3 regions of the Shinella sp. G-2 genome follow, and region 3 is predicted to be linked to each of the others. Evidence: predicted binding sites of a transcription regulator. Region 3 holds the regulator's gene; each other region holds the start of a gene.
The links. The regulator LexA, encoded in region 3, represses DNA repair genes until DNA is damaged. The targets are predictions, from matches to a motif close to TGTTCNNNNTGTGTTCNG.
Positions count from the first base shown of each region.

Region 1: V8U06_RS11545 (energy-coupling factor ABC transporter ATP-binding protein) is a predicted target of LexA. The motif match lies at 3,350-3,367, and genes of this name have one in related genera.
Region 2: V8U06_RS09095 (DNA recombination protein RmuC) is a predicted target of LexA. The motif match lies at 2,927-2,944, and genes of this name have one in related genera.

Region 1 covers NZ_JBBEYH010000005.1:153,189-157,829, forward strand. The annotation lists gene ribB (3,4-dihydroxy-2-butanone-4-phosphate synthase) at 1-1,052, shown strand, start outside; gene V8U06_RS11535 (hypothetical protein) at 1,117-2,076, shown strand; gene V8U06_RS11540 (winged helix-turn-helix domain-containing protein) at 2,136-3,332, opposite strand; gene V8U06_RS11545 (energy-coupling factor ABC transporter ATP-binding protein) at 3,473-4,153, shown strand; gene V8U06_RS11550 (energy-coupling factor transporter transmembrane component T family protein) at 4,147-4,641, shown strand, end outside.
Region 2 covers NZ_JBBEYH010000004.1:481-5,121, forward strand. The annotation lists partial or broken gene V8U06_RS09085 (PDC sensor domain-containing protein) at 1-492, opposite strand, end outside; gene V8U06_RS09090 (ribokinase) at 755-1,657, opposite strand; gene V8U06_RS09095 (DNA recombination protein RmuC) at 1,701-2,894, opposite strand; gene def (peptide deformylase) at 3,007-3,531, shown strand; gene fmt (methionyl-tRNA formyltransferase) at 3,573-4,514, shown strand; gene truA (tRNA pseudouridine(38-40) synthase TruA) at 4,514-4,641, shown strand, end outside.
Region 3 covers NZ_JBBEYH010000009.1:139,764-144,404, reverse strand. The annotation lists gene V8U06_RS16420 (ComEC/Rec2 family competence protein) at 1-1,832, shown strand, start outside; gene lexA (transcriptional repressor LexA) at 1,823-2,548, opposite strand; gene V8U06_RS16410 (molybdopterin molybdotransferase MoeA) at 2,642-3,865, opposite strand; gene moaC (cyclic pyranopterin monophosphate synthase MoaC) at 3,865-4,359, opposite strand; gene trpC (indole-3-glycerol phosphate synthase TrpC) at 4,359-4,641, opposite strand, start outside.

The sequences.
Region 1 (4,641 bases), on a different contig from region 3:
CCGGCGAGATCGTCGTCGTCATGGATGACGACGGCCGCGAGAACGAGGGCGACCTGATCGTCGCCGCCGTGCATTGCACGCCCGAAAAGATGGCCTTCATCGTGCGCCACACCTCCGGCATCGTCTGCACGCCCATGCCGCGCGAGGAGGCCCGGCGCCTCAATCTCAACGCCATGGTGGCCGAAAACGATTCGGCCCACACCACCGCCTTCACCGTCTCCGTCGACTTCAAGCACGGCACGACGACGGGCATTTCCGCCGACGACCGCACGCTGACCGTGCGCAATCTCGCCAATCCGAATGTCGGCCCGACGGATTTCGTGCGGCCCGGCCATATCTTCCCGCTGGTCGCCCGCGAGGGCGGCGTGCTGATGCGCTCCGGCCATACGGAAGCCGCCGTCGACCTCTGCAGGCTGGCGAGCCTCCCACCGATCGGCGTCATCAGCGAACTCGTCAATGACGACGGCACCGTCATGCGCGGCCCGCAGGTCGCCGCCTTTGCCGAGAAGAACGGCCTCAAGCAGGTGTCCGTCGCCGATCTCATCGCCTATCGCCAGCGCAAGGAAACGCTGATCGAACAGGTCGGCAGCTTCGACATCGAGACGCCCTACGGCAAGGCCAAGGCCCTGACCTACACCCTGCCCTGGGACCCGATGCAGCACCTTGCCGTGGTCTTCGGCGACATCCGGGACGGCGTCGACATTCCGGTGCGCCTGCATCTCGAAAATGTCGGCGGCGACGTCTTCGGCGCCGGACGGCAGATCGACGGCATCATGAAGCGCATCGCCGAACAGGGCCGCGGCGTCATCGTGTATCTGCGCGAGGGTTCGGTCGGCGTCGGCCAGTCCACCACCGCCCGCAAGGCCATGCACGAGCGCGAAGGCCATGACGAGGCGCAGGCCCGTGAAAGCGAATGGCTGGAAATCGGCCTCGGCGCGCAGATCCTCAAGGATCTCGGCGTCACCTCGATCCGCCTGATGGCCTCGCGCGAGCGCCATTATGTCGGCCTCGAGGGCTTCGGCATAGAGATCAGCGCCACCGACCTCTGCTGACAGCGAATATCCCGCGCCGCAGAAACGTCTGGAGGACGCGGGGTTTCATCGGGGGCATGACGGCATGTGGGATTTCAGCATCGGCAAGACCATCGGCATCCTCGCCCGGACCATGCCCTTCATCCTCCTGCGCATGGTGATCTACTTCGTCATCACGCTCGCCTTCATCCTCGCCACGGGCGCCGGGGCCGGCATCGGCTACGGCGTCGGCTCGCTCTCCGACAGCCCGGAATCCTTCGCCGTCTGGGGCGGCATCTTCGGCATGGGCTTCGTGGGCGTCGCCGTCTACTGGGCGCGCGAATGGCTGCTCTACATGGTCAAGGCCGCCCATATCGCCGTCATCGTCAAGCTGATCGACGGCGAGGCGCTGCCGGACGGCAAGGGACAGGTCGCCTATGGCCGCGAGGTCGTTGCCGCGCGCTTCGGCGAGGCGAATGTGCTGTTCGCGCTCGACCAGCTCATCAAGGGCGTCATCGCCGCGATCACCGGGCTGATCGGCGGCATCGCCGCCTTCCTGCCCATTCCCGGCCTCGACGGCATCGCGCGCTTCGCCAACACCGTCATCCGCCTGTCGCTGACCTATGTCGACGAGATCGTACTCGGCTACAACATCCGCACCGGCAGCGACAATGCCTTCGAAAGCGCGCGCCACGGCCTCGTGCTCTATGCGCAGAACGGGCTGAAGATGGTGAAGAACGCCGTCTGGCTCGCCGTCTTCCTGTGGATCCTGTCCATCGCGGTCTTCCTGCTGGCGCTCGCGCCGGCCGCCGCCATCCTCTATGCCTTCCCCGGCGAGACCGCGGCCTTCAGCTTCGTCGTCGCCATCGTCTTCGCCTGGGCCTTTCGCGCCGCCGTGCTGGAGCCCTTCGCCATCGCCGCCCTGATGGCGGTCTATTTCGAGACGATCCGCGGCCAGGCGCCCGATCCCGAATGGGACGCGAAACTGATGGGCGCCTCCGAGAAGTTCCGCGCCCTGACACAAGAGGCCAAGTCCGCCTTCGGCGGGAGGCCCGTCACGGCCTGAAAAGGGGGAGCTGGAGCATTGTCCGACGCCGAAGCGATCCCGCTTCGGCTGGAAATGCTCTAACCTTCGTCCCCGCGCCAGCCGTCGAGATAGCGGACCGTGTCCACGCCGGTGAATTTCGCCAGCCGCGCCAGTTCGGCCTCCAGCCGTTCCAGCCGGCCCGAGGAGACGCGGGTCTTCGGCTCCCACCAGAGCCGCTTGACATCGAGCGTGCCGGCCTTGCGGTCGGCCTTCATGTCGATGCGGCCGACGAGCCGGTCGCCTTCGAGCAGCGGGAAGACGTAGTAGCCGTATTGCCGCTTCGGCTCCGGCACGAAGATCTCGATGCGATAGAAATAGCCGAACAGCCGTTCCGTGCGGTTGCGGTCGCGAATCAGCGGATCGAAGGGCGAGAGCACACGCAGGCGCGCGGGTGGCTCCGGGACATCGCCGAGATTGTCCGGAAAATCGGCATAGGCATGGGAAGCGCGCGGCTTGCCGTCCATCGTCTCGATGGTGACAGGGCGCAGTTCGTCGCGATGGGCGTCCACCCAGGCCTTCGCCTCGTCCGGCGAGATCAGGTCCCAGAAGGCGGCGATCTCGCCATGGGTGGCAAAGCCCAGCCGGTCCAGCGCGCTGCGGCAGGCCCAGTCGACAAAGGTGTCGTGCTCCACATCCGGCGCATGGTGATGGGGCGGCAGCACGCGGTCGACGAGATCATAGACCTTCTGGAAATTCTCCCGCCGGGCGATGGCGACCTTGCCGGTGCGCCAGAGATATTCCAGCGCCGTCTTGTTCGGATGCCAGTTCCACCAGCCGCCCGACTTGTGGTCGTCCGCCTTCAGATCGCGCGAGAGCACGGCCCCACCGGAGACGATGCGCTGGTAGGTCTCCTCGAAAGCGTTCTCGAAACCCGGCTCGCGCCATTTGCGCCAGCGCTCGATGATGCTGGCGTCCTCGCGGCGGAAGCGGTGCTTCCAGTAGCGGAAGAAGGCGCTCGGGATGATCGAGGCGTCGTGCGTCCAGTTCTCGAAGAGCTCGCCATCCTTCTCCAGAAGCTCCGACAGATGCTCGCGGCGGTAGGTCTGGTTGCGCGAGAAGAGGATCTGGTGATGCGCGCGCTCCACCGTGGCGATGCTGTCCACCTGCACGAAGCCGATGTCGTGGATGAGCTGCAGCAGCCCCTCCTTGCCGAGAAGGCGGCCGGGCGGCGCGCTGAGGCCCTGGCGGGCGAGGAAGATGCGCCGGGCTTCGGCGTTGGAGAGAAGAATCGTCATGCCGGATGATAGGCACATATTCTTGGTTTGTTCCATCCGTCTTGTGCCGGGAATCCGCTTTGCAATGCAACTCTCCTGCGGTTTCCTTTGAGACGCACCGTGTTATAGGTCGCAGCGACTTTCTGAAACGGGACCCCGCCTTGGATATCGTCTTCTCCGCCGCCACGGTGCACTATGCCGGCCGCGTCGCGCTGCATCCGCTGGCGCTGACGCTTTCGGAACGGCGCATCGGCGTCGTCGGCCTCAACGGTTCCGGCAAGTCGACCATGGCGCGGCTGATCAACGGGCTGGTGAAGCCGACCGCTGGCACGGTGACGGTCGGCGGCCTCGACACGGTGGCGGACGCCGAGGCGGCGCGCGGCAGGACCGGCTTCATCTTCCAGAACCCGCAGCACCAGATGATCCTGCCGATTCTTGCCGAAGACATCGCCTTCGGCCTGAAGAACCGCGGGCTCGGCAAGGCCGAGATCGCCGAGAAGACCGAGGCGATCCTTGCGCGCTTCGGCATTTCCCATCTAGCGCGCCGCCGCGTGCACGAGCTTTCGGGCGGCGAGACGCAGCTTGGCGCCATTGCCAGCGTGCTCGTCACCGGCCCCGATCTTCTGATTCTCGACGAGCCGACGAACCAGCTGGACCTCAAGAACCGGGCGCTCATCGAACGCACCGTCGCGGCCCTGCCGGAACAGGTCCTTGTCATCACGCACGATCTTGCGCTGCTCGAGAGCTTCGAGCGCGTGCTGGTGTTCAACGAGGGCCGGCTGGCGGCGGATGGCCGCCCGACCGAGGCCATCGCGGCCTACCGGGAGATCGCCGCGTGCTGAACGGGCTTGATATCGACGGCGCCACGCCGCTGCATCGCATGCCAGTGCGCGGCAAGCTGGCGCTGCTCTTCATCGCCGCCATCGCGCTCTTCGCTATCGGCGACCTGCGGGTTCTGGCGCCCGCGCTCGCTCTTGCCGCCGCGCTTTACCTCTCGACCGGGATCGGTCCCGCCGAGGCGTTCCGGCGCGTCCGTTTCGTGCTCTTCACGGTTCTCCTCGTGGCGGCGGCAAACTGGTTCCTTCATTCGCCGCATGAGGCCTTCGTCACCTTCTGCCGCCTTTCCGCCCTCGTCATCCTTGCCGCCGCCATCACCGCAACGACGGGCATTTCCGCCTTCATGGACGAGATCACCCGGCTTCTCCTGCCGCTCGAGCGCTTCGGCCTGGTGCGCGCGGCGGATGTCAGCCTGGCGGTCGGTCTCGTCATCCGCTTCGTGCCGGAAATCCTGGCGCGCTATCACGACATCGCCGAGGCGCATCGCGCGCGC
Region 2 (4,641 bases), on a different contig from region 3:
ATACCACTCGGCCTTGTAGTCGGATTCGAACGTCGACAGCGTGATCGTGCCGTCCTTGCGCTTCGTCCAGTAGGGGTTGAACGAACCGTCCTTGAAGGTGCCGGTCTCCAGAAGCTCGGGCATGCCGCGCGACTGGCCGTCGAAGGCGTTGGGTTCTTCCGCAAACCAGCTGCCCAGCGCGAAGCTGTTCTTTTCCGTGTTCGCCTTGAGGATGCCGACGACCGCCTTGCGGTCGAGGATGCCGGCCGTATGGCCCTGCTCGATGACGCCGCCCATGGCGCGCGCCGCGCCTGCCAGCCCGCCGATCTCGGCTGCGATGTCGGAGGCGATCGCCTTCGCCTCGGTGTCGGCCTGGGTATAGACGAGATCGGAAACGCGGCCCTGGGTCTGGCCGATGAGAACGGTATTGGAGGCGAGCATCACCAGGGCGATGGTACCGCCGGTGACCGCGATGAGCTTCGTCGCGAGCGACTTGGCCTTGAACTTGAACATGAAATCCTCACCATGAGAGACGTCCGCGGCGACGGCCGCGAAGGGGCACATTCGTTTGCGGGGGGTCTCCATCATGGAGGGCGGGGCGCGCGACCAGCGCCGGAAACGGACCGCACCCGTCAAGGGCGCGGCGTTTCAGGACTTCAGTAACCGATAAAATATTAATAAAGAACCAAGCATTGCCGGGTGCATCGGCGCAACCGGCTGAATTTTCAGGCGCCGCAGCCAATGCGACGCCTCGTGCTCCATTTGCGAAGCGGCCTCAGACTTCCGCGTCGACGGCGGAGGCGAAGGGGATGGAGGGCTGGGCGCCGGGCTTGAGGCAGGCGAGCGAGCCGGCGACCGCCGCGCGGCGCAGCGCATCCTTGAAGGCAAGGCCGGCATCGAGCGAGGCGGCGAGATAGCCGCAGAACGTATCGCCCGCGCCGACCGTGTCGACGGGTTCGATGACGAGGCCATCGGCACGGAAGATCTCGCCTTTGCGGATGGCGATGACGCCGTCGGCGCCGAGCGTCACGATGATCGTCTGGCCACTTTCGCCGTGCAGCGCCCGCATGGTCGCCTCGCGCGTCTCGGCCGAAAGCTCGCCCTTGCCGACGAAGAGGTCGAACTCCGTCTCGTTGGCGACGAGGATGTCGGCCATCGCGCCGAGGCGGCGCGCGTCCGGGCTGAAGGGCGCGATGTTGACGACGGAGGTGACGCCCCGGGCCTTGGCGGCGACGAGCGCGGCTTCGATGGAGGCATTGGGGATTTCGAATTGCAGCATGAGGTAGTCGCCGCGCGTCATGGCGCCGACCGTGCGCTTTGCATCCTCTTCGGTGACGGTGCCGTTGGCGCCGGGCACGACGACGATGACGTTCTCGCCGTCATCCTCGGCAACGAGGATATGGGCGGTGCCCGTCGCTTCCGCCGCCGAGCGCACGCCGTTGAGGTCCACGGCCGCGTCGGCGAGGAGCGCGAGCGCCTGGCTGCCGAGACGGTCGTCGCCGACGGCGCCGGCCATGCGCACGATGGAACCGGCGCGGCGGGCGGCGAGCGCCTGATTGGCGCCCTTGCCGCCGGCGGCGGTGGTGAAGCTGGTGCCCATCACCGTCTCGCCCGGTTTTGGCAGGCGTTTCGGCGTGGCGATGAGGTCCATGTTGATGGAACCGAGGACGGTGATCATGAGAAAGCCCCTTGTCGTTTCCGGCGGACACTGCCCGAGGCGCTTAGTCCTCGTCAACTACCCTCAGCCGCAAGGAGCCCGCCCGACCCTCCGCTGCCTTCTCCGCCGGCTGTGAAAGCGCCGAAACCGTCTCGAATTCCAGCTCGCCGATGCGCGCGCCGCGCCGCGCCAGCTTCTCCGTCGAGGTGAGGATGAGGTCGACATCCTTCTGCGCCGACGTGAAATGACCGTGCAGCTTGCGCACCCGGTCGTCGAGCCGCGTCAGGTCGTCCATCAGCCGCGTCACTTCGCCCTGGATGACATGGGCCTGCTCGCGCATGCGCTGGTCCTTCAGGAGCGCCTGCAGCACCTGCACGGAGAGCATGAGCAGCGAGGGGGAGACGATGACGATGCGCGCCCGGTGCGCCCGCTGCACGACGGCCTCGAAATTCTCATGGATGCTGGCGAAGATCGATTCCGACGGTACGAAGAGGAAGGCGGTATCCTGCGTCTCGCCGACGAGCACATACTTTTCCGCGATATCGCGGATATGCACCTCCATGTCGCGGCGGAACTGCTGGGCGGCGAGCTTGGCGGCTTCTGGCGAACGGCCGTCCGACAGTGCGTTCCAGGCCTCCAGCGGGAATTTCGCATCGACGACAAGCGGCGGCTGGCCGTTCGGCATGCGGATCGTGCAGTCGGGGCGCACGCCGTTGGAAAGCTGCGCCTGGAACTGGTACGCGCCGGCCGGCAGCGCGTCGGCGATGATCGTCTCCATGCGCGACTGGCCGAAGGCGCCGCGCGTCTGCTTGTTGGAGAGAATGGCCTGCAGGCCGACGACGTCCTTCGCCAGCGACTGGATGTTGGTCTGCGCGTTGTCGATGACGGCCAGGCGTTCCTGCAGGCGGCGCAGGTTCTCGTGGGTGGCGCGGGTCTGTTCGGAGATCGACTGGCCGAGCCGCTGGGTGAGGCCGTCGAGCCGTGCATTGATCGCCTGGTTCGTTTCCGACTGCTTCGAGCCGAAGACTTCGGCCATGGCGGCGACGCGGCCCTGCATCTCGGTCTGCGCCTTCAGAAGTTCGGCAAAGCGCAGCTCCGCCATGGCGGCGGCCTCGCGCTGGCGGGCCTGGCTGCGCCGGGCGGAAAGGACGCCGAGCACCGCGAGGAGCGCCGCCGCAAGCAGCACCAGCGCCGGGCCGGGACCACCGAAACGGGCGAGGAAGGAGGAGAGGAGCGTGTCGAGGGCGGGATCGATCATGCCGCGACCTTATCACGGATTGCGGCGAAAACCAGATCATAACGTGAACAAGTCGCGCGCGACCCGGGTGAAGTCGATTGAAAGCACAAACAAACCGCGCTAAGGGAGGCGCATGACCATCAAGCCGCTGATTATCCTTCCCGATCCGATCCTCCGCCAGGTCTCCAAGTCCATCGAGACCATCGATGGCGAGGTCAAGAAGCTCGCCGACGACATGCTGGAGACGATGTACGATGCGCCCGGCATCGGCCTTGCCGCCATCCAGATCGGCGTCGCCCGCCGCATGCTGGTGCTCGACGTGGCCAAGGACGGTGAGGACAAGAAGCCGCTCGTCTTCATCAACCCGGAAATCGTCGCCTCCTCGGCCGAACGGTCGGTCTATGAGGAAGGCTGCCTGTCGATCCCGGATTATTATGCCGAGGTCGAGCGTCCGGCCGCCATTACCGTCAAGCATCTCGACCGCGACGGCAAGGAACAGCTGACGCAGGCCGATGGCCTGCTCGCGACCTGCCTCCAGCACGAGATCGACCATCTCAACGGCGTGCTGTTCATCGACCATATTTCCAAGCTGAAGCGCGAAATGGTGATCCGCAAGTTCACCAAGGCGGCGAAGATGCGCGGCAGCAAGGCGCTCTGAGGCGGCAAGGCCGTCCTGTTCCCTTTCACGGAGGCTGACCGATGGCCCTTCGCATCATCTTCATGGGTACGCCGGATTTCTCCGTTGCGACGCTGGAGGCGCTGGCCGAGGCCGGCCACGAGATCGTCGCGGTCTATTCGCAGCCGCCCCGCCCGGCCGGTCGCCGGGGCCTGGAACTCGTGGCCTCGCCCGTGCATCAGGCCGCCGAAAAGCGCGGCATTCCCGTCTTCACGCCGGTCAATTTCCGCGACGAAGCGGACCGCGCGGCCTTCCGCGCCCACAATGCCGATGTCGCCGTCGTCGTTGCCTATGGCCTGCTGCTGCCCGAAGCGATCCTGACGGGCACCCGGCTCGGCTGCTACAACGGGCATGCCTCGCTCCTGCCGCGCTGGCGGGGGGCTGCGCCCATCCAGCGGGCGATCATGGCCGGGGATGCCGAGACCGGCATGATGGTCATGAAGATGGACAAGGGGCTCGATACCGGCCCGGTCGCGCTGACCCGTCATGTGACGATCGCCGAGACCATGACGGCGGGCGAGCTGCACGATGCGCTGATGCAGGTGGGCGGCGCGCTGATGGTCGAGGCCATGGGCAGGCTCGAGGCCGGCGACCTGCCGCTGACGCCGCAGGCGGAAGACGGCGTGCTCTACGCCGCCAAGATCGACAAGACAGAGACGCGCATCGACTTTTCCAGGTCCGCAAAGGACGTGCACAACCATATCCGCGGTCTCTCGCCCTTTCCCGGCGCCTGGTTCGAACTGCCGGTCGCCGGCAAGCCGGAGCGGGTGAAGGTGCTGGCGAGCGAGCGCATCGATACGGCCGCCGCCAGATCGGCCGGCACGGTGCTCGACGACCGGCTGGCCGTTGCCTGCGGCGCGGGCGCCGTGCGGCTCGTGCGGCTGCAGAAGGCCGGCGGAAAGCCGCTCGATGCGGCCGATTTCCTGCGCGGCACGCCCGTCGCCGCCGGTGAGGTCCTCGCCTGATGCCGCGCTATCGCCTGCGCATCGAATATGACGGCACGCCCTATGTCGGCTGGCAGCGGCAGGAGAATGGCCATTCCGTGCAGGGGGCCATCGAGGCGGCAATTCTGTCGCTGACCGGCGAGACGGT
Region 3 (4,641 bases):
TTGCCGGGCTCAACGATTTCACCTTCGACGCCTATTTCGCGGGTACGGGCGCCATCGGCTATTTCTACAGCGCGCCGACGGCGGTCGTGGCCGGAGAAAGCGGTTTCGAGGGGCGTATCCGGGAGACGATCGCGGGCTGGCGCAACAACCTCACCGAGCATATCCGCAGCCGCATCGGCGGCGATGCCGGCGCGATCGCCGCCGCGCTCGTGACGGCAGAACAGCGCGCGATCGACGAGGACACGGTCGAGGCTCTGCGGCAGGCGGGACTTGCCCATGTGCTTGCCATTTCGGGGCTGAACATGGTGCTGGCGGCCGGCATCTTCCTGGTCGGCGCACGCGGGCTCCTGGCGCTCATACCGGGGTTCGCCGAACGCTATCCGACGAAGAAGATCGCGGCCGCGGGTGCGCTCGTCATGGTGACGCTCTACATTCTCGTTTCGGGCGGCGCGATCTCGGCGGTGCGCTCCTGGATCATGATCTGCGTCATGCTCGTCGCCGTGCTTTTCGGCCGTTCGGCCATCAGCCTGCGCAATGTGGCGCTTTCGGCGATCATCATCCTTGCGGTGACACCGTCGGCCATCACCAATCCGGGTTTCCAGATGTCCTATGCGGCAACGCTCGGCCTCGTTGCCGGCTATGCCGCCTGGCGGGAGCGACCGGCGCGGCAGGAGGGGCGGGGAGGACCGTTCCAGCTTTTCGGCGGGGCGGTGGGCCGCTTCCTCGGCGGACTGCTTCTGTCCTCGCTGATCGGCGGCGTTGCGACGCTGATCTATTCCGTCGGCCACTTTCACCGCATTCCCGCCTATGGGCTCGCCGGCAATCTGCTGGCCATGCCTGTGATCAGCGCCATCGTCATGCCGTTCGGCCTCATCGCCGTGCTGCTGATGCCCTTCGGTCTCGACGCCATTCCCTTCGCCATCATGGGCAAAGGCATCGAATGGATGATCGCGCTGTCGAACTGGGTGGCCGGCTGGAAGGGGGAGATCGTGACGGGCCGCATTCCCCCGCTCGCCTTCCTGCTGATCGGTCTCGGCGGCGGCCTTGCCTGCCTGCTGCGCACGCGCCTGCGGCATGCCGGGACGCTGCTCGTGCTGTTCGGCGCCGGCCTTGCGTTCTGGCCAGGCGGCGCGGCGCCGGAAGTGCTGGTATCGGAAGACGGGCGTCTCGTCGCCATCCTTGAGAACGACAGTGCCGCAACGAACCGCGCCCGGCCGACGGACTTCATCTACGATCAATGGCGCCGCGCGCTTCGCCTGAGCGGCCACCGGAAGCCTGAGCTGCGGAAGACCGCCGGACTGTTTCGTGAAGAAGCGAACGCCGCCGACGGTGCAGGCGAAACTGCCAGGGATGGGAAGCGGCCGCGCCGGAAGGCGGACCGGCAAAACGCCCTGGCCGCCATGACGGACGCGTTCGCCACGGCCGGAAAGACGCGGGCCTTCGTCTGCGAGGCGAAAGCCTTCTGTGCTGCGATATCGCCGAGCGGCTGGCGGATCGTCACGCTGGAAGACACCGCGTTTCTCGGCACGGCCTGCGACAATGCCGATCTCGTCGTCGTGCCGTTTCCGTTGCGGATCGATGCGTGCCGTTCAGGCGCGCGACTGGTGACGGCTCGCCACTTGCGGCGAACGGGCGCACTGGAAATCAGACCTGCCGACGCGGGGCAATCGGCTGACGCGGGTACGGGTGTATCCGCGCGCCTGTCTGCCGCTCCTCTGTCCTCCGCCATCGTGACCCCCGCGGTCGAAACGCTCGACCGGCCCTGGGCGCGACATCGCGCCTATGACTGGCGCACCGGCAGTTTCACGCCGGCGGTGGCGGCTCAGTTGTAGCGGCGGATGAGGCCGACGAGCTTGCCCTGGATCTTGACGCGATCCGGCCCGAAAATGCGGGTTTCGTAGGCGGGGTTGGCGGCTTCGAGCGCAATGGAGGCGCCCTTGCGGCGGAAGCGCTTCAGCGTTGCTTCCTCGTCATCGACGAGCGCAACGATGATCTCGCCGGGATTGGCGCTACTGGCATTGCGGATGATGACCGTGTCGCCGTCGAGAATGCCGGCCTCGATCATCGAATCGCCCTTCACTTCCAGGGCGTAGTGGTCGCCGCTGCCGATCATCTCGGCGGGCACGGTAATGTCGTGGGTATTGTTCTGGATGGCCGAGATCGGCACGCCGGCGGCGATGCGGCCCATGACCGGCACGGAGACCGAGGAGGACATCTCGACCGCAGAAGGCGCACTGCGCTGCACGGGTGCGGGCGCCGCCGGCTGCTTGCCACGGCTGCCTTCGATGACGGAGGGCGAGAAGCCGCGACGCGGCTGCAGGCTCGGCGAATAGGCGTCCGGCAGCTTGATGACTTCAAGCGCGCGCGCCCGGTTGGGCAGGCGGCGGATGAAGCCGCGCTCTTCGAGCGCGGTGATGAGGCGATGGATGCCAGATTTGGAGGCGAGATCCAGGGCATCCTTCATCTCGTCGAAGGACGGAGGAATGCCGGATTCCTTCATACGCTCGTGAATGAACAGGAGCAGTTCCTGTTGTTTGCGCGTCAGCATGGCCTCTCCACCGAGAATCGTGAAACAAATCCAGAACATACACTATCTGTTCCATATGTGTTCTGCAAGAGGCCGCTGAAACAATAATACTGTTCAGGCGGCGGGATCGCGCAGCAGGAGGACCGTGCAGGGCGCGCCCGCCGAGGCCGCAGGGGCATTGGGGGGACGAACCAGCAGACCTTCGGCTTTCGCGAAGACCTGCATCATGGAAGAATCCTGCTTGTCGAAGGGCGTGACCGTCAGGTTGCCCGCCGGGTCGAGCGCGATTCGCGCCCGCACATAGTCCTGCCGATGGTCGTTTTCCTTGAGCGGCACGGCGGCCACGGCCTGCCGCAGCCGGTTCTTCGGCGGCAGATGGGCGAGGCGGCGGACCAGCGGTTCGAGGAAGAGATGGGCGCAGACGAGGCTGGAAACGGGATTGCCGGGAAGGCCGACGAACTGCACGGGGCCGAGGCGGCCGACCATCAGGGGCTTGCCGGGGCGCATGGCGATGCGCCAGAAATCGAGTTCCATGCCGGCCTCGCCGAGCACCGGCTGGACGAGGTCGAAATCGCCGACCGAAGCGCCGCCGAGCGTGACGAGCACGTCGATGTCCTGCGCCAGGGCCTTGCGCACGGCCGCAAGCAGGGCCTGCTTGTCGTCGCCGACGATGCCGAGGTCGATGATCTCCGCGCCCGCGGCCCGCGCGATGGCCGAAACGCCATAGGTGTTGGAGGCGATGATCTGGCTGGCGCCGGGTGGCGTGCCCGGCGGCACGAGTTCGTCGCCGGTCGCCAGCACGGCGATGCGGGGGCGGGCATAGACGGCAAGATGGGCATGGTTCATCGCGGCCGCGACCGTCAGGCGGCCGGCATCGAGCACGTCTCCGGCCTTCAGCACCACGTCGCCTTCGGAGAAATCCTGGCCGCGCGGGCGGATATGCCGGCCTTTCGGCGTGAGGAACGTCGTGCGGATGCGGCCGTCCTCGAGGACTTCGGCATCTTCCTGAAGAAGAACCGTATCGGCAAAGGCGGGCAGCGGTGCGCCGGTGAAGATACGCACGGCCTCGCCCCGCCCGGCGGTGCCCATGAAGGCATGGCCGGCGGCCGAGGTGCCGGCGACCGTGAGGATCGCGCCGCGCTCGGCGATGTCGGCGTGACGGACGGCGTAGCCATCCATGGCGGAATTGTCGAAGGGCGGCTGGGTGAGGCGGGCGGCGACGTCCTCGGCGAGCACGCGGCCTTCCGCCTCGTGCAGCGCAACCGTCTCCACCCGGCGAACCGGCTTCGCCGCCGACAGCAGGCGCTCTAGGGCGTCGGCGACGGGCAGGAGGGCCATCAGGCGTCTTCCCGCTTGTAGTCGCCCGAACGGCCGCCGGATTTTTCCCGGAGGCGCACGCCGCCGATTTCCATTTCGCGGTCGGCGGCCTTCGCCATGTCGTAGACGGTGAGGCAGGCGACGCTGACGGCCGTCAGAGCCTCCATTTCCACGCCGGTGCGGCCGGTGAGCTTGGCCATGGCCTCGACCCTGAGGCCGGGAAGCGCACGGTCCTCGCGGATCTCCAACGCCACCTTGGTCAGCATCAGCGGGTGGCAGAGGGGGATGAGGCTTGCCGTCTGCTTGGCGGCCATGATGCCGGCAAGGCGCGCCGTGCCGATCACGTCGCCTTTCTTGGCATCGCCCTTGAGGATGAGGTCGAGCGTCGCCGGCGCCATGCGGATGAAGCCCTCGGCGACGGCGATGCGCACCGTCTCGGCCTTGTCGCCGACATCCACCATGTTGGCTTCGCCGGAGGCGTCGATATGGGTGAGCGTGCGGCCGTCGTCGGCCATCATTCCGCCGCCAGCATGCCGGCGTCGCCGGTGAGCAGTTCGCGCGTGGCGGCCGTCACGTCGTCCTTGCGCATCAGGCTTTCGCCGACGAGGAAAGTGGAAATGCCGACCTTGCCGAGGCGCGCGCAATCGGCATGGGTGAAGATGCCGCTCTCGCCGACGAGCAGCCGGTCGTCCGGCACCATGCCGGCCAGCTTTTCCGAGACGGCGAGGTCGACGTCGAAGGTGCGCAGGTTGCGGTTGTTGACGCCGACGAGCTTGGACTTGAGCTTCAGCGCGCGT